Regions from separate parts of the Arthrobacter sp. UC242_113 genome, predicted to be linked through region 2. Evidence: predicted binding sites of a transcription regulator. Region 2 holds the regulator's gene; the other holds the start of a gene.
The links. The regulator HspR, encoded in region 2, represses chaperone genes until heat shock. The targets are predictions, from matches to a motif close to AAGTTGAGTCNNNNNGACTCAACTT.

Region 1: ACHMXB_RS04860 (ATP-dependent Clp protease ATP-binding subunit) is a predicted target of HspR. The motif match lies at 2,167-2,191, and genes of this name have one in related genera.

What each region holds. Positions count from the first base shown of each region.
Region 1 covers NZ_CP171968.1:1,075,707-1,084,211, reverse strand. The annotation lists gene ACHMXB_RS04875 (transketolase-like TK C-terminal-containing protein) at 1-798, shown strand, start outside; partial or broken gene ACHMXB_RS04870 (UvrB domain 3-containing protein) at 960-1,358, shown strand; gene ACHMXB_RS04865 (low temperature requirement protein A) at 1,567-1,986, shown strand; gene ACHMXB_RS04860 (ATP-dependent Clp protease ATP-binding subunit) at 2,207-4,789, shown strand; gene ACHMXB_RS04855 (hypothetical protein) at 4,878-5,153, shown strand; gene ACHMXB_RS04850 (hypothetical protein) at 5,356-5,553, opposite strand; gene ACHMXB_RS04845 (antibiotic biosynthesis monooxygenase) at 6,038-6,301, shown strand; gene ACHMXB_RS04840 (LacI family DNA-binding transcriptional regulator) at 7,068-8,138, shown strand; gene ACHMXB_RS04835 (ABC transporter substrate-binding protein) at 8,217-8,505, shown strand, end outside.
Region 2 covers NZ_CP171968.1:3,442,159-3,450,663, reverse strand. The annotation lists gene ACHMXB_RS15765 (MMPL family transporter) at 1-1,713, shown strand, start outside; gene ACHMXB_RS15760 (hypothetical protein) at 1,774-2,160, shown strand; gene dnaK (molecular chaperone DnaK) at 2,400-4,271, shown strand; gene ACHMXB_RS15750 (nucleotide exchange factor GrpE) at 4,274-4,960, shown strand; gene ACHMXB_RS15745 (DnaJ C-terminal domain-containing protein) at 5,113-6,090, shown strand; gene ACHMXB_RS15740 (heat shock protein transcriptional repressor HspR) at 6,106-6,528, shown strand; gene ACHMXB_RS15735 (PEP/pyruvate-binding domain-containing protein) at 6,671-8,505, shown strand, end outside.

The sequences.
Region 1 (8,505 bases), 2.3 Mb from region 2:
GCCACCATCTACGACCCGTTCGTGGCCCGCGCCCTCGAACCATGGTCCTTTGGCATGTACGCCGGGGGCCAGTCCATCCTGATCGGGACGCCGTCAGGGGTGACCCTGGCACCGGAGGGCGGCGCGCACCAGTCCCTCACCACCCCGTCCATCGGATTGGAACAGCCAGGGTGCACAGCCTGGGAGCCAGCCTTCGCCCAGGATCTGGAATGGTGCATGCTCCAAGCCATGAGCAGGATCGGCATTCCCGGAGGACGCTCAGCCTACTTCCGGCTCACCACCCGTCCACTGGATCAGGCTCTGGCCGCCATGCCGACGGACGCGCTGCTGCTGGAGCGGCGTCGCAGGCACGCGGTGGCCGGCGGGTACCGGCTGAGCGACCACGACCCGGTCGAGGACAGGGTCACCCTGGTCGGCGTCGGAGCGATCATGCCCGAAGTCATCGCCTCGGCCACACGGCTGAAGGCACTTGGCATCATGGCCGGCGTCGTCTGCCTCACCTCTCCTGACCTGGTCTTCGAATCCCTCCAGCGCCGCAACTCGCTAAACCAAGGAACCAAGGCGATTGAATTCGACATCATAGACGGCCTCTTTCCACGACACGCACCCGCGCCCCTCGTCACGGTCCAGGACGGACACCCGCACACTTTGTCCTTCCTGGCCGGAGCCCGAGGCGACCGCACAGTCTCTCTGGGAGTAAAGGACTTCGGGCAGTCCTCTGATCTACAGGACGCATACCGGATCCACGGCATCGACGAAGCATCCATCGTCAATGCGGCGCTGAACCTCCTTCGCTAGCATCGGCCGTCTAACCGTACGGGGGCGGGAGACATTCGCCCGTCGGGTCAGGAAGAGGGCTACGTCCACGCTAAACAGGTTCCCGGAAGTCGGACTGGCCAACTAAACCTAACCTGCGAGGGCTTGGGCCCGGCATTCCAGCGGCCAAGCCCTCGCGTCACCGGATTGCCGCGCTGGCCTCGGACCTGGTGGCGCATTGGGAGAACCGCAGCGCCAGGACGGGCAAGTTCATCGAGGCGCCGGCAAGGCGCGGTGATCGTGGGAGGCCGACTGCCTCGCCAAGGGAAAGATCAAGGTGGTCTGCTCCGGCGCTCCATCCGACGTACCGCGGGTCTCCGACCACGTGCGCCGCGACGCTGCGAACGCCACGGTCAAGGAGCGGATCAAGGATGTGGACTACGAACTGGAACTGGTGATTGTCAAGGACATAATGCCCGCCGGCTACGACCCCGCACCGCTACATAGCCTGTATCTGGACCGGCCACTCAAGAGGGGCGCTACTGATGCAGAAGCTGGCCCGCGTTAACCGCACGTTCCGCGCAAAGGAGGACGGGCTGCTGGCGAATCGCCGCATCAAGGCCGAACTCAATCGGGGGCCATTGAATCTGTCGAGAGGCCGAGGCAGCGTGTACCGGCTCCACGGCGCCGCCGGACGGTGCACCGTTCCACGTCTCTGCCGGGTTCCCCCTTGACCTCTCTGCTGACCGTGTCAGTCTTTCGACAACAGGAGGGGGCATCCGTCCGCTCCTATCACAGTGGAGGATACTGATGTTCCGTGCCAGGTCGCTGATGCGTTCCGCGACCTCCGGAGACCGGGTTACAAGCCTTGGGCTATTCTTCGATCTGGTCTTTGTCTTCGCGCTATCGCAGCTATCCCACCATTTGCTGGAGTATCACTCGTGGGTGGGGGCCGGTGCGACATTTGTGCTTCTTCTTGCCGTCTACAAGGTGTGGGTGTACACGACCTGGGCCGCTACATTGCTGAACACTTCGCGGCTTGAGGTGCAGTGGATGCTGCTGATCGTCATGCTGGTCACACTGTTCATGAACGCTTCAATCGGCTTAGCGTTTGGCACCTTCGGCTGGCTCTTTGCTGCGAGCTATCTCCTCGTCCAGCTGGGCCGGGGTGCGTGGATCCGGCCGAGGCTTTTTTATTCGACAGGTACTGGGCCAACGCCAACCATCTGATCTCGCCGGCGTCGGAGGCTTGGTGGTCCTGGCAAATTTGAGCTTTCTTCTTCCGACCTTCGTTGCCGCTATGGGGGCCGTGCTTCCACTCGTAGGTGTAGCAGTCTCCGACGCCGTGATCCGCCGCAGCCGAACACAACCGGGAGCCCGCTGACACGCGGGAATAAATCCGTTTTCCCAACGTTGAGTCAACTACACTCAACTTTTTTACGGAGGTTTCATGGCTGCATTTTTTGGACCGGCCGAGTCCGGCCACGGCTCGTTCGACGAATTCCTTGCCCGTTACCTGCAGGGACAACGCGCCGCCGGCCCCGGGCACCCGATGGACATCACCCGACTGCTGAGCCGGCGCACCCATGACGTGCTCGCGCGTGCCGCACAGTTCGCCGCCCAGCATGGTCACATCCATGTGGATGCGCTGCACATCCTGCGTGTCATGGTCGAAAGGGAACCGGCCGCCGACTACATCCGCCAGGCAGGCGCGGCACCTGCTGCCATCGCCATGGCGGCCGAGGAGCGTCTCCCAGAGCAGGCAACCGCCAGGGCGGAGACGACGCCGGCCCTGACACCGTCAGCCCAGCGAGCCCTACTCGACGCCTACCAGGTTGCCCGGGCATTCGGCTCGACCTACATCGATCCCGAACACGTGTTCTTCGCGCTCGTCCTCAACCAGGAGGCCCCGGCCGGGCAGGTGCTCGCCGCGGCCGGGGTGACGCCGGAGTTCCTGCGGTCCGGTCCACGCGAGCAATCCGCTCGGCGTGGGGCCGCGCCGACCGGCCCGGAGCCCGGGCTGTCGCAGGCAGCTGCCGCCCGGTCTGACACCCCGACCCTGGACACCTACGGCCGCGACCTCACGGCACATGCTCGCGAGGGCCGCCTGGACCCGGTCATCGGCCGGAGCGCCGAGATCGACCAGACCATCGAGATCCTGGCCAGGCGCACCAAGAACAACCCTGTCCTGGTCGGGGAAGCCGGCGTGGGCAAGACCGCGATCCTCGAAGGGCTGGCCCAGGCGATCACCGCAGGTGCTGTGCCCGAACAGCTCCGCGGAAAGCGCGTCATTGCCCTGGATCTGCCGGCCATGCTGGCCGGAACGCGGTACCGCGGTGACTTCGAGGAGCGGCTGACCAAGGCGATGGACGAGGTCGATTCACACGCCAGGGAAATCATCCTGTTCATCGACGAACTTCACACGGTCATCGGAGCCGGCGGCGCGGGGGAAGGCGGCATGGACGCAGGAAATATCTTGAAGCCGCGCTTGGCCCGCGGTGAACTTCACCTCGTCGGCGCCACTACGCTGAACGAATACCGAAAGGTGGAGAAGGACGCGGCACTGGAACGCCGCTTCCAGCCCGTACAGGTCGGCGAGCCGAGCATCGAGGACGCCGTACAGATCCTGGACGGCCTGCGCGGACGGTACGAGGAACACCACGGCGTCCGCTACACCGACGACGCAATCCGCGCCGCCGTCGAACTCTCCGCACGCTATGTGACGGACCGTTTCCTGCCCGACAAGGCCATCGACCTAATCGACCAGGCAGGTGCGCGGCTGAGCATCAAACTCGGCTCGCAGACCGACGTGGCTGTTCTTCGCGAGCAGCTCGCAACCCTGGAAAAGTCGAAGAACGACGCCGCCGCCACGGAACGCTATGAAGAGGCCTCGCGGCTGCGGGATGAGATCGAAGCAGTGAACGGGAAGCTCTCCGCTGCGATTTCCAGTGCACCTGGGGCTTCGGAAGGCGCCGAGGCCGTCGTCAGCGAAGCGGAGATCGCAGGGATCATCTCCCGGTCCACCGGTATCCCAGTCAGCCGGCTCACAGAAGACGACAGGGAGCGCCTGTCCAGGCTTGAGGAGGAACTGCATCAGCAGATCGTCGGGCAGGACGACGCCGTGACGCTGATCGCAAAGGCGGTCCGGCGCAGCCGCACCGGCATGGGGGACGCGGACAGGCCTGTCGGCAGCTTCCTGTTCCTCGGCCCGACGGGTGTGGGCAAGACCGAACTCGCCAAGGCGCTGGCCGGGTCGTTGTTCGGGGATGAGAATACAATGGTGCGCTTCGACATGAGCGAGTTCGGCGAACGGCACACGGTAAGCCGGCTGGTCGGAGCCCCTCCGGGCTACGTGGGCTACGGCGAAGCCGGGCAGTTGACCGAACGCGTCCGTCGTAACCCGTACTCCGTGGTGTTGCTCGACGAAGTGGAAAAGGCCCACCCGGATGTGTTCAACCTGCTGCTCCAGGTGCTCGACGACGGGCGGCTAACCGACGGACAGGGCCGCATGGTGGACTTCCGCAACACCGTGATCATCATGACCTCCAACCTCGGCTCGGAGTTCCTGGCCAGCAAGGGCGGCGCGATGGGCTTTGTATCCAAGGCGGACGAGGGCAACGGCTTCGGCTCAGAGAAGGCGCTGCGGGACCGGGTTCTGAGCCGGCTGCGCGAGACGATGCGGCCGGAGTTCCTCAACCGGATCGACGAGATCGTCCTGTTCCGCAAGCTGGACCAAGCGCAGCTCCGCCGGATCGTTCGGCTGATGCTGAGCCAGACGGAAGCCCGCCTGCAGTCCCAGGGCATCAGTCTCGAGGTCAGCGAAACGGCCGTCGACTGGATCGCCGAACGAGGCTACGAGCCCGAATACGGAGCCCGGCCGATGCGCCGCGTGATCCAGCGCGAGCTGGACGACCGGATCGCGGATCTGTTCGTGGCGTCGCACCTTCAGTCCGGCGGCCAAGTGGCCGTCTCGGTCGACGGGCAGTCGCTCGTCGTCGAGGCCCGCCATGAGGCGATGCCGCTGGCGGCGTAAGCCACCTCCGGATCCGCCAGCGGGCGGATCCGGTACACGGCCGGGTACACAGGCCCACCCTGTGTGCCCGGCCGAAGTTGTCTGCGCTATGGGTATCGCCAAGCCCTGTCCCAGAAGCGTCCAGAGCGGCGCGACGAGCGTCAAGGACACCGACACCGGCGGCGGCACCAAGTGCTCAAGCACCTGGGCGTACAGCGATTTGGCAGGCACATGCGGCCGGTACTCGGAAGCCGACGACGACATCGAGACCATGGCCAAGGGTGTCGCCGAGGAGCTCGCTGGCTATGACTGGGCGGAGACATTTAGGTGTTGCGGTGAAGCGGGGAGAATTGCCTCGCACCGTCCGTTTCTTCCGCGCGAATGAGGTGCATGAGCGAGTTAATTGATGGCCAAGTGGGAGAACGCCTGTGCTAAGTTGCCAAAGTGACGGCCATACACAGGATCCAGCTCCTCTGCGTAGGTCCCCAGTGGACTGGCGTGGGACAGCAGGCGTTCGCACAGTGCTTCGGCGCGGGTCACTTCTCCGACCTCAACGACGGCTGAGACACGCCAACACGGACACATAGTCAAGGTCCCCTCAGCACCGGTGAGTCCATCGCCGTCCGCTCGGGGCGGTAGCGCAGGAGTCCGTTCCTGGTGAGTTCATCGGCGTTGGCCAAGACCGTGGCACGCACGCGTGGATCACTGACGGGCAGGAACCGGACGAGCGGGACGAGGAGCAGCGAGGCATCGCCGGTGAGACCAGGAAGCCCTTCCGCACACATGCTCGGCACAATTACAACGGCGCCGAGCAACTGGTCGGATTGGCCGGCCTTGAAACCGGGATGGATTCCGCCATCCTGGCCGACGCAGCGCCCAGCCCCGCACTACGCGTGCCGATGCGCTCCCGGACGCTGCCCCCGCGGCCGTTAAACCTGCCGGACCAAGCTTCACAATTTTCCGGCTGATCTCTTTGCGAAGCGCCGGAACGTCAGGCCCGCGCCCCAATCCTCGCCCCCAGAAGGAAGCCGACGACACATCGCACTCGGTCGGTCTGTCGGTCTGTCGGTCTGTCTGTCTGCATGATGGTGCGCGAAGCTTGGCTACAACCCTGCTCCTTTCTGCACCGACCCGGGCGTCCTGCTCTGCCGGCACCGCGCGACACTGGTCGGCACTGACCAACCGCGCATACCTTGACCACTCTTCCTCCCGGGTCTAGCTTTACGTTGCTCACCAAGAAGATCTCGGAACGACTTGAAGGAGTTTCCCATGGCACTCGTCACCCTCCTCCACCGCTTCGCCGACTACGACACCTTCCGGAGGGTCTACGACTCGGCGGACGGGCTGCGACAGTCCGGCGGCGTCACTGATCATTCAGTGCACCGCATGGCCGACGACCCCAACAACATAATGGTGCTCCACTACTTCGATTCACTCGAAACAGCCCGCGCCTACCTGAGCAATCCCGAACTGAAAGATGCCATGCAGCAAGCCGGCATGCAGGGCGAGCCGCGGATCGAGTTCTACGAATAAGGAACAGCCGTCCTGACCCGAGGGTCTCGAGGGTCGCCGAAGGAAACGCCAGCAATGCCGCTTTTGCACGCACGCCGCCCGCGGCTCAGTCGTCATCTATCAGGCCCTGGATCCGCCCTACCCGGAGTGGAGCACGCAGAGCCCATCAGGAAACGGGGGCTGGGGGCACGGAAGGATTCTCCAGGTTCTCCACAGGCCCGCCTTGCCGTGCTGGGGTAATCAGGCCCGACGGGCACCAGGATGCAGGATACGGTCAGCCAGGCCACCGGTTCCGCTGACACAACCCCAATTGCCACCGGGACCGATGGCACCGTCAGCAGAACATGGGCCTCCGCCCACAAAGAATGCGGCGATCCTGCACCAATCGTGCTGGTGCCGCATCCGTCCCCTCGCCCACCCAAGAATGCCGCCCTTCCAGGGCGATGAGTCCCGTGATCCTTTGGCGTTCTTCGTTGACTTCGCAGAATCGGCTGCGTGCTTCTTCGTGATTTCCCTACGCGTTGCCATCGACAGGTCCATCCCTCATCGTCACCGCCGTGCCCGTAGCGGCCCGTGATTTCGCGAGCGTTTCTCAAATGAGGCGTGCACCCCGTTTCGCGAGCACTAATGGTGAGTCTCGTCGAGTCCTTGACAGCCTTCTAGTAACGCGAGTAACCTGGCTCACATCGCTGTCAGGTAACCCGCGTTACTCCACCGCCAGCGCGGGACACCTCAGGCCCAATCCCTGGCACTCACCCGGGGTCCACGAAGACCACCGGAGCATTCAATGGCGAAGACCACGAACCTCAACAATGCCGCGGCTGTGCGGCAGCGGGGTGTCACCATGAGTGATGTCGCCAAGCATGCCGGTGTCTCCCGGACTGCGGTCTCGTTCGTGCTAAGCAACCGCGAAAACGCCAGTATTTCTGAGGAAACGCGCACCCGCATCAACGATGCCGTGCAGGCATTGGGTTACCGCCCGAATGCCGGAGCACGCGCACTGGCTTCCCAGCGCAGCGATTGGTATGGACTCGTCACCGAGATCGTGACGGCCCCGTTTGCGGTGGACATCATCAAGGGCGCCCAGGACCAAGCCTGGCTTGACCGCCGGTTCCTGCTTATCGCGCCTTCCGACCAGGCCGATGCCGTAGGACCCAACCAGGGCCTGGAAGACGCAGCCGTTGAAAAGCTGTTGGAACAGCGCGTGGAAGGACTTCTCTACGCAGCCACGTTCCACCGTGGCGTGCACGTGCCGGAAAGCACCAAGGAAGTACCCACCGTCCTGATCAACTGCTTCGACGCCGACGGGAAGCTCCCCTCGATCGTCCCGGACGAGCGCGCCGGCGGCAGGGTCGCCGGCGAACGTTTGCTCCGGGCCGGCCACCGCAGGATCGGAGTCATCAACCTGGACCCGGCTATTCCCGCAGCAATCGGGCGATTGGAGGGTGCACGCGAAGCACTTGCCGAAGCCGGTTTCGAGCTGGACCCCGAGCTCGTGGTGCCCGGATTTGCCACGGCGGACGGCGGGTATGAGGCCGCGTGCCGCATCCTGGACCGCTACCCACAGGAGGACAGGCCAACCGCGCTGTTCTGCCTCAACGACCGCATGGCGATGGGCGCTTACGACGCCATCAAGGAACGGGGACTGACCATCCCCGCAGACATCGCCGTGATCGGCTTCGACAACCAGGAACTCATTGCAGCCTACCTCAGGCCAAAGCTGACCACGGTTGCGTTGCCATTCGAAAAAATGGGCGCTCTGGGAGTCCAGACGCTCGCCGCTCTGACAGCAGGACAGCCGATCACTGCCGACAAGCAATTGGTCGACTGTCCGCTGCTAGAACGCTCTTCGGTCTGACCGCGAAATCAATTTCGAAGAGCTAACCCTTACCCACCCCTTCACCTTGCTGATGAAGATAGGAAAGAGATAACCATCATGACACAACCCCGATACCTGAGGTCTGCCCGCATCACCGCGGCCGGGCTGGCGGTAGGCGCATTGCTGCTGACCGGCTGTGCAGCCACCGTCAACAAGTCAGGCACAAGCTCCTCGACTTCGGACAACACGAACGCCATGCTCACCATCCCACGGGAAGACATGAGCACCTTCGACCGCAACTTCAATCCCTTTGCGCCCGCGGTGAATCCCATGGTCAACCAGGCGATCTACGAACCCCTGTTGGTCTTCAACCCGGCCAAGGGAGACACGACGCCGTGGCTCGCCA
Region 2 (8,505 bases):
GGGGCCTTCGCCGGCATCGACGGCATCCTGCTGCTCGTGGCGCTGGCCGCGGTGTTTGTCATCCTGCTGGTTGTCTACCGGTCCCTGCTCCTGCCGTTCGCCGTGCTGCTGACCTCGGTGTTCGCACTGTGTGCCGCCATCCTGCTCGTGTTCGGCATGGCGAAGGCGGGCTGGATCCAGCTCAATGGCCAGAGCCAGGGCATCCTCTCCATCCTGGTGATTGGCGCCGCCACTGACTATGCCCTGCTCTACGTGGCCCGGTTCCGCGAGGCGCTCGAGCACACGGCCAACCGCACCGCCGCCGCGCTCACAGCCTGGCGGGCCTCGTTCGCGCCGATTCTGGCATCCGGGGCCACGGTAGCAATCGCCCTGCTGTGCCTGCTGTTTTCCGACCTCAACTCCAACAAGGCCCTCGGCCCGGTGGCGGCCGCCGGCATCGTCTGTTCCCTTTTCGCGGCGCTCACCCTGCTTCCTGCCTTCGCAGCACTCCTCGGGCGTGCCGCGTTCTGGCCGTTCCGGCCCAGGCTGCTGCCCGAAGAGGCGCGCGCGCCGCAGCTGGCCACCGGGCTGGAGGGCCAGCGGGGGCTCTGGCGTGGCATCGGAACGCTGGTGTCGCGGCGTCCCCGCACAGTGTGGGTGGCCTCTGTGCTCCTGCTGGTTGTGGCCTCGGCCGGGGTCCTGCAGCTCAAGGCCAACGGCGTGCCGCAGACGGCCGTCATCCTCAGCGCCTCCAACGCCGTGGACGGGCAGGATGCGCTGGCGCGCCATTTCGACGCCGGCAGCGGCAGTCCCCTGGTCATCGTGTCCACCCAGGGGAACGCCGGCGAAGTCCTGGAAAAGGTCAAGGCCGCCGACGGCGTGGGCGCCGCCTATCTGCTGGCAGAAGGCAGCGTGCCCATCACGGGAGCCGCGGGAGCGCCGGGAGCCCCGGGAGCGCCCGGAGTTCCCGGAGCGCCCGCCAACCCGGCAGTGCGCGACGGCAGGGTGCTCCTCAACGCAACCCTCGACTTCGCGGCCGATTCCGACGCTGCGGAGAACGCCGTGGCAGCGATGCGGGCCAGTGTGAAAGGCGTGGACCCGGACGCCCTGGTGGGCGGCGTGACCGCCACGGCGCTGGACACCAAAACCACGGCCCAGCGTGACCTGGCCGCCATCATCCCCGTGGTCCTGGCGGTCATTCTGCTCATCCTCATGGTGCTGCTGCGGTCCGTCCTGGCTCCCGTCCTCCTCGTCGCCTCGGTGGTCCTTTCCTATGCGGCCGCCATGGGCGTTTCCGCCCTCGTGTTCAACAACATCCTGGGCTTTCCCGGAGCGGACGCCACCGTGCCGCTGTTCGGCTTCGTGTTCCTGGTGGCTTTGGGCGTGGACTACAACATCTTCCTGATGAGCCGGGTGCGGGAGGAGTCGCTGAAACACGGGACCCGCCCCGGGATCCTGCGCGGCCTCGGCGTGACCGGCGGCGTGATCACGTCGGCCGGGGTGGTCCTGGCCGCCACGTTTGCGGCCCTGGGCGTCATTCCCATCATGTTCCTCGTGCAGCTGGCCTTCATCGTGGCCTTCGGGGTGCTGCTGGACACCGTACTTGTGCGCTCGCTCCTGGTTCCCGCCCTGGCCTACGACCTGGGCCGGCGCATCTGGTGGCCGGGCAAACTCAGCCGTCAGGATGCTCAGGACGCGGCTGCTCCGGCCCCTGTTGCTGTCCGCGCCAGCTGAGTAGACTGCCACTGCGGCCGGACCAGGCGCGCCCAGTCCTTTCGAAGGAGTGATCAACCGATGACCGAAAACAGTGAGTCCGGCGCCGCGGGAAAGGCCCACACCGGTTCCAAGAATCCGGCGCTGGAGGGGGACAGCGGCCAGTACGTTGAGGGCGACTACGGTGATGCCGGAGTGGCGGGGGATAGAGCAGCCACCGAGTCCCAGGGCGAGTATCCCGTGGGCGATTACGGTGAGGCGGGTGCGGTCGGGGCCCCCGCTGAGCGGGACGAGGGCGAGTACCCGGAGGGCAACTATGGCCGCGCCGGCACCGTCGGCCAGGAGCTGCCCGGGGATGAGGAAGGCGAATATCCGGAGGGCGACTACGGGGCTGCCGGAACCACCCCCGAAAGCGGTACTGCGGAAGAACTGAAGAAGGACGACGGCGGCACCTCCTCGGGAGGTTAGGCGCACGTTCACGCTGGGCGAAATCAGGTTCCCCCGGCTCATTAAAAACCCCCGGTGCTCCGCGGCATTCCGCCGAGTGCCGGGGGTTTCCTGCGTCCGGATGGCTCGGCTTTGAAGCAAAGTTGAGCGCATTGGACTCAACTTTGGATTGACTTAAATTCCCTGCTGAGTAAAGTTGAGTGCAGATCGCTCAAGGAGTGAGCGAGCCCAAAGTTTCCAAGGAAAGAAGGAAGCAACACATGTCACGTGCAGTAGGTATCGACCTCGGAACCACCAACTCCGTCGTCTCCGTTCTCGAAGGTGGCGAGCCCACCGTTATTGCCAACGCCGAGGGTGGCCGCACCACGCCGTCCGTCGTTGCGTTCTCTAAGTCCGGCGAGGTCCTGGTCGGCGAAATCGCCAAGCGCCAGGCCGTCAACAACATCGACCGCACCATCGCCTCCGTCAAGCGCCACATGGGCACCGACTGGTCCGTGGCCATCGATGACAAGAAGTACACCGCGCAGGAAATCTCTGCCCGTGTCCTCATGAAGCTGAAGAACGACGCCGAGTCCTACCTCGGCGAAAAGGTCACCGACGCTGTGATCACCGTTCCGGCCTACTTCAACGACGCCGAGCGCCAGTCCACCAAGGAAGCCGGCGAGATCGCCGGCCTGAACGTCCTCCGCATCGTCAACGAGCCCACCGCGGCCGCCCTGGCCTACGGCCTGGACAAGGGCAAGGAAGACGAACTCATCCTGGTCTTCGACCTTGGTGGCGGTACCTTCGACGTCTCCCTGCTGGAAGTCGGCAAGGACGAAGACGACTTCTCCACCATCCAGGTCCGCGCCACCGCCGGTGACAACCGCCTCGGCGGCGACGACTGGGACAACCGCGTCGTCGAATACCTGCTGAACCAGCTCAAGGTCAAGGGCATCGACCTGTCCAAGGACAAGATCGCCCTGCAGCGCCTCCGCGAGGCTGCCGAGCAGGCCAAGAAGGAACTCTCTTCCTCCACCAGCACCAACGTCTCGCTCCAGTACCTCTCCGTCACTCCGGACGGCCCGGTCCACCTGGACGAGCAGCTGACCCGCGCCAAGTTCCAGGACCTGACCAAGGACCTGCTCGAGCGCACCAAGAAGCCGTTCCACGACGTCATCAAGGAAGCCGGCATCAAGCTTTCCGACATCGACCACATCGTGCTCGTCGGCGGCTCCACCCGTATGCCTGCCGTCTCCGAGCTCGTCAAGGAACTGGCCGGCGGCAAGGAGCCCAACAAGGGCGTCAACCCGGACGAGGTTGTGGCCGTTGGTGCAGCCCTGCAGGCCGGCGTGCTGAAGGGTGAGCGCAAGGACGTTCTCCTGATCGACGTCACCCCGCTGTCCCTGGGCATCGAAACCAAGGGTGGCGTCATGACGCACCTGATCGAGCGCAACACCGCCATCCCCACCAAGCGGTCCGAGACCTTTACCACGGCCGACGACAACCAGCCGTCCGTGGCCATCCAGGTCTTCCAGGGCGAGCGTGAGTTCACCCGCGACAACAAGCCGCTGGGCACGTTCGAGCTGACCGGCATCGCACCGGCCCCGCGCGGCGTTCCGCAGGTCGAGGTCACCTTCGACATCGACGCCAACGGCATCGTGCACGTCTCCGCGAAGGACAAGGGCACCGGCAAGGAACAGTCCATGACCATCACCGGCGGCACCGCGCTCTCCAAGGAAGACATCGACCGCATGGTCAAGGACGCCGAGGAGCACGCAGCAGAGGACAAGGCACGCCGCGAGGCCACCGACACCCGCAACACGGCCGAGCAGCTCGCCTACTCGGTGGACAAGCTGATCGCCGACAACAGCGACAAGCTGCCCGAAGAGGTCAAGACCGAGGTCCAGGCCGACGTCGACGCCCTCAAGAAGGCCCTCGAAGGCACCGACGACGCCGCGGTGAAGTCCGCGTTTGAGAAGCTGCAGGCTTCCCAGACCAAGCTCGGCGAAGCCATCTACGCCCAGGCCGGTTCCCCGGACGGCGCCACCGGTGCTGCAGGTGCCGAAGGCGCCCCCGCCGGCGACAAGACGGGTTCTTCGGATGAAGATATCGTCGACGCCGAAATCGTCGACGAAGAAGAGAAGAAGTAACCATGCCGCATCACGGTAACGAAGAAGAGCACAACTCTTCCCGAGACCAGGGCAGCAACCGCGATGAGCCGGTCATCCGGGACCACCGCAAGGTGGACCCGGTGACCGGTGAGGCCCGGCACCCGGAGGGCGGACAGCCCTCTGCACCGGAAGCCGGCGCTTCGGCGGATTCCGACGGCGACGCCCTCGCCCAGGCTGAGGAAATCCTCAACCAGGTCGAGGTGCCCGCCGAGGAGTCCGTGGCGCAGGGGGTTTCGACAGGCTCCACCACCGGTGCCGAGGCGGCGGAGCTGAAGAACGATCTGCTCCGCCTGCAGGCCGAGTATGTCAACTACCGCAAGCGCGTTGAACGCGACCGCGCCGTGGCAGGGGAGATGGCCGTCATCGGCGTCCTGAACTCCCTGCTGCCGGTGCTTGACGACGTCGACGCCGCCCGCCAGCACGGTGACCTCGCGGACGGCCCGTTCGCCGCGATCGCCACCAAGCTGGAGAACGCGCTGAAGACGTACGGCCTGACCCGCATCGATGAGACCGGCGTGGAGTTCGATCCAACCATCCACGAGGCCCTCATTCAGCAGCCCGGCGATGATATCGAGGTTGACACCGTCAGCCAGGTGCTCCGCTCCGGCTACAAGTCAGGCGAGCGGGTCCTCCGGGCTGCACAGGTAATCGTCGCGGTCCCTGCCTGACGTTTGGCCACCTTCGGCGCTACGCCGGATAGGGGGCGGTGCACTCCACACCGCCGCCCCCTATCCGGCCTCCGCGCCAGCGTGTTGCTCGCCTAAAGTGAGTGAACAAACATCTGCGTAGCGAACTCTGCACGATTTGAAAGGAAACGCCATTGGCTAGCCAGGACTGGGTGGACAAGGACTTTTATAAGATCCTTGGTGTTGCCAAGGACGCTTCCGACGCTGACATCAAGAAGGCTTACCGGAAGCTCGCTCGGCAGTTCCACCCTGATACGAACTCCGGGGATACTGCTGCGGAGAAGAAGTTCAAGGACATTTCCGAGGCGTACTCCGTGCTGTCGGATGCTGATGAGCGGCAGCAGTATGACGCCATCCGGGCCATGGGCGGCGGCGCGCGCTTTGCCCCGCACACCGCGGGCAGCACCGCGAACGGCGGCTTCGAGGACCTCTTCGGAGGCCTGTTCACCGGCGGCGGCGGCCGGCACTCCGGCGGGTTCAGCACCGCTGGGGGCATACCGCCCGAGTTCGCTGACCTGTTCGGCGGCGGCTTCGGGGGCGGCCAGACCGGCTACCAGCGCGCCCCGCAGAAGGGTGCCGACCGGACGGCCAGCACCAGTATCTCCTTCGCCGGGTCCATCCGCGGCACCACCATCGGGCTGCGTGAACCGGACGGCGAGGTCATCGATGTCCGGGTGCCCGCGGGCATCAAGGACGGCCAGAAGGTGCGCGTCCGCGGCAAGGGCCAGTACGGCCCGGCGGGCAACGGCGACCTGCTGGTCACCGTCAACGTCAAGCCCCATGACTTTTACACCCGCGACGGCGACAACCTCCGGATCCACGTGCCCGTCAGCTTCCCCGAAGCTGCTTTGGGCGCCGACATCGAAGTTCCCACGATCGACGGCGAACACGTCCGGGTCCGCGTTCCCGCCGGCACTCCGTCGGGGCGCACGCTCCGGGTAAAGGGCCGCGGCGTAAAGACGTCGAAGGCTACCGGTGACCTGCTGGTGACCATCGACGTCGCCGTACCACAGAACCTGAGCAAGGAAGCCGAGGAGGCCGTGAAAGCATTTGCGGCCGCCACCACCGGTGCGGACGTCCGCCAGGGCCTGGCAGCCAAGGCCCGGCTTTAGCGACGGGTGCCGGCCGTGGAAATCAACTTCGATCAGCCGATCTTCGTCATCTCGGTGGCCGCCGAGCTCGCCGACATGCACCCGCAGACACTGCGCCAGTACGACCGGCTGGGCATCGTCTCGCCCAGCCGGGCGCCGGGCAAGTCCCGCCGCTACTCCCAGCGGGACGTGAACCGGCTCCGTGAAGTGCAGCGGCTATCCCATGAGGGCGTCTCGCTCGAGGGGATCAAACGCATCCTGGAACTCGAAAACCAGGTTGCTGCCCTGCAGCACCGGGTGGCCGAACTGACCGACGAACTGGCCCGCCGTCGTGAGCCGCTGGAATCCCGGATCTTCGCCGCCGGCACCGCCGGCGATGTGGTGAGTTTGGCGCGCGGCCAACGCCCCCGGCCCCGTTCGCAGGCCGTAGTGGTGTGGCGCCCGCGTGGCGACCTCTAGCCGGCTCCCTAGGTAGCCATTCCCGCTGGCCTTCCCCATTGCCAGAATTACGTGCAGTGCCAAAATAGGGTGCAGCGCTAGACCCGGTCACCAGCCGCGATGCCGCGGTCCCCGGCTCCCGTGCAGAAGGGACGGCGGGGTCATGACCTACATCAAGGACTTTGACCAGCTGGGACGCAGCGATGTGGACGAGGCAGGCGGCAAGGGCGCCAACCTCGGGGAGCTGGCCCGGGCCGGTTTTCCGGTGCCGTCCGGCTTTGTACTCACCACGCCGGCCTACCAGGACTTCGTCAACGCCAACGGGATCGCCGGCCGCATCCTCGAGTTCGCCGCCCTTCCCGCCGACGCTTCGAACGACGACTACGAGGCCGCCGCGCGGCAAATCCGTTCCCTGTTCGCCGAGAGCACGATGCCCGAGGAGATTGGCGCCGAACTCCGTGCTGCGTACGGGCGGCTGAGCCACCAGGCGGCGGACCTGGGCGAAGAGGACGGTGCAGAGTCCAGCGGCGATTACGCCGCGCGGGTTGCGGTGCGCTCCTCGGCCACCGCGGAGGACCTCGCCTCGGCCAGCTTCGCCGGCCAGCAGGACACATATCTGAACGTCACCGGGCCAGACGCCGTCGCCGCCGCCGTCATCGACTGCTGGGCGTCGCTGTGGAATGCGCGCGCCATGGCGTACCGCGTACGGAACGGCTTTGATCCGTCCACGGTGCGCCTTGCGGTGGTGATCCAGGAGATGGTCGACGCCGGGGCCGCCGGTGTGCTGTTCACCGCCAACCCCGCCACCGGCCGCCGCGACGAGGTAGTGATCAGCGCCGCGTGGGGGCTGGGTGAATCAGTGGTCAGCGGGGCCGTCACCACGGACGATGTCATACTGGATGCCGCGACGGGCCGGGTAGCGCAGCGCCGGACGGCGGACAAAGACGTCATGACGGTCTACGACGGAACCGGCACCAGGGAACAGCCGGTCCCCGAAGAGAAGCGCCGGGAGCCGGTCCTCGGGGACGACGCGGCGGCCGCGCTGGCCCGGCAGGGAACGGCCATTGCGCAGCATTTCGGGGTGCCCCAGGACATCGAGTGGGCGCAGGCGGCAGGGGATTTCTTCATCCTGCAGGCCCGTCCCATCACCGCGCTGCCTGAGCCCTCGGCCGATGCTCCGACGGAGTGGCCGCTGCCCTATCCGAACGGGATGTACTTCCGGGCCAGCATCGTCGAGCAGCTGCCGGACCCGTTGTCGCCCCTCTTCGCCGACCTCATCGACGGTGCCGTGGTGCGCTCGCTGAACGCCCTGTTCAACGAGGCATTCGGCAAGAGCGTGGTGCGGCCCGGTGACGTCTCGCTGCCCACGGTCAACGGCTACGCGTACTACTACTACAACAACGCCGGAATGCGGCGGGTCATGGGCAAGTCGCTGACGGCTATGCGGGCGCTTGCCCAGGGCAAGGCCAACATGGGCATCAAGGGATGGCGCGACCACTCGCACCCGAAGTACCGCGGGCTCGTGAAGTATTGGGCGGCCAAACCGCCGTCGGACCGTCCTGCTCCCGAACTGCTGGAGGGCATTTCTGCGCTGCTGGACGCGGGCGCTGCCTACTACACCGCCGTGCAGTCCATCATCCCTATCGCGGCCACCAGCGAGATCATGTTCCGGAGCTACTACGACAAGCTCGTCCGGCGGCCCGGGGACCCGTCCGCGGAGGTCTTCCTCATCGGTTATGACAGCGAGCCCATCCGCGCAGAGAAGTCCCTGTACGACCTGGCGGTGTGGACGCGCGAAAGGCCGCCGCTTGCCTCGGCCATCACGGAGGGATCAGCGGCCGGCATCGCCGAAGCTCTCCGGAGCGGCACGCCTCCGGCGGGGGTGGATCAGGGCCAGTGGGATGAGTGGCGTTCCCGCCTTCAGCGGCATTTGGACCGCTACGGGCACGCCGTTTACAACCTTGACTTCGTCAATCCTGTGCCGGCCGATGACCCCTC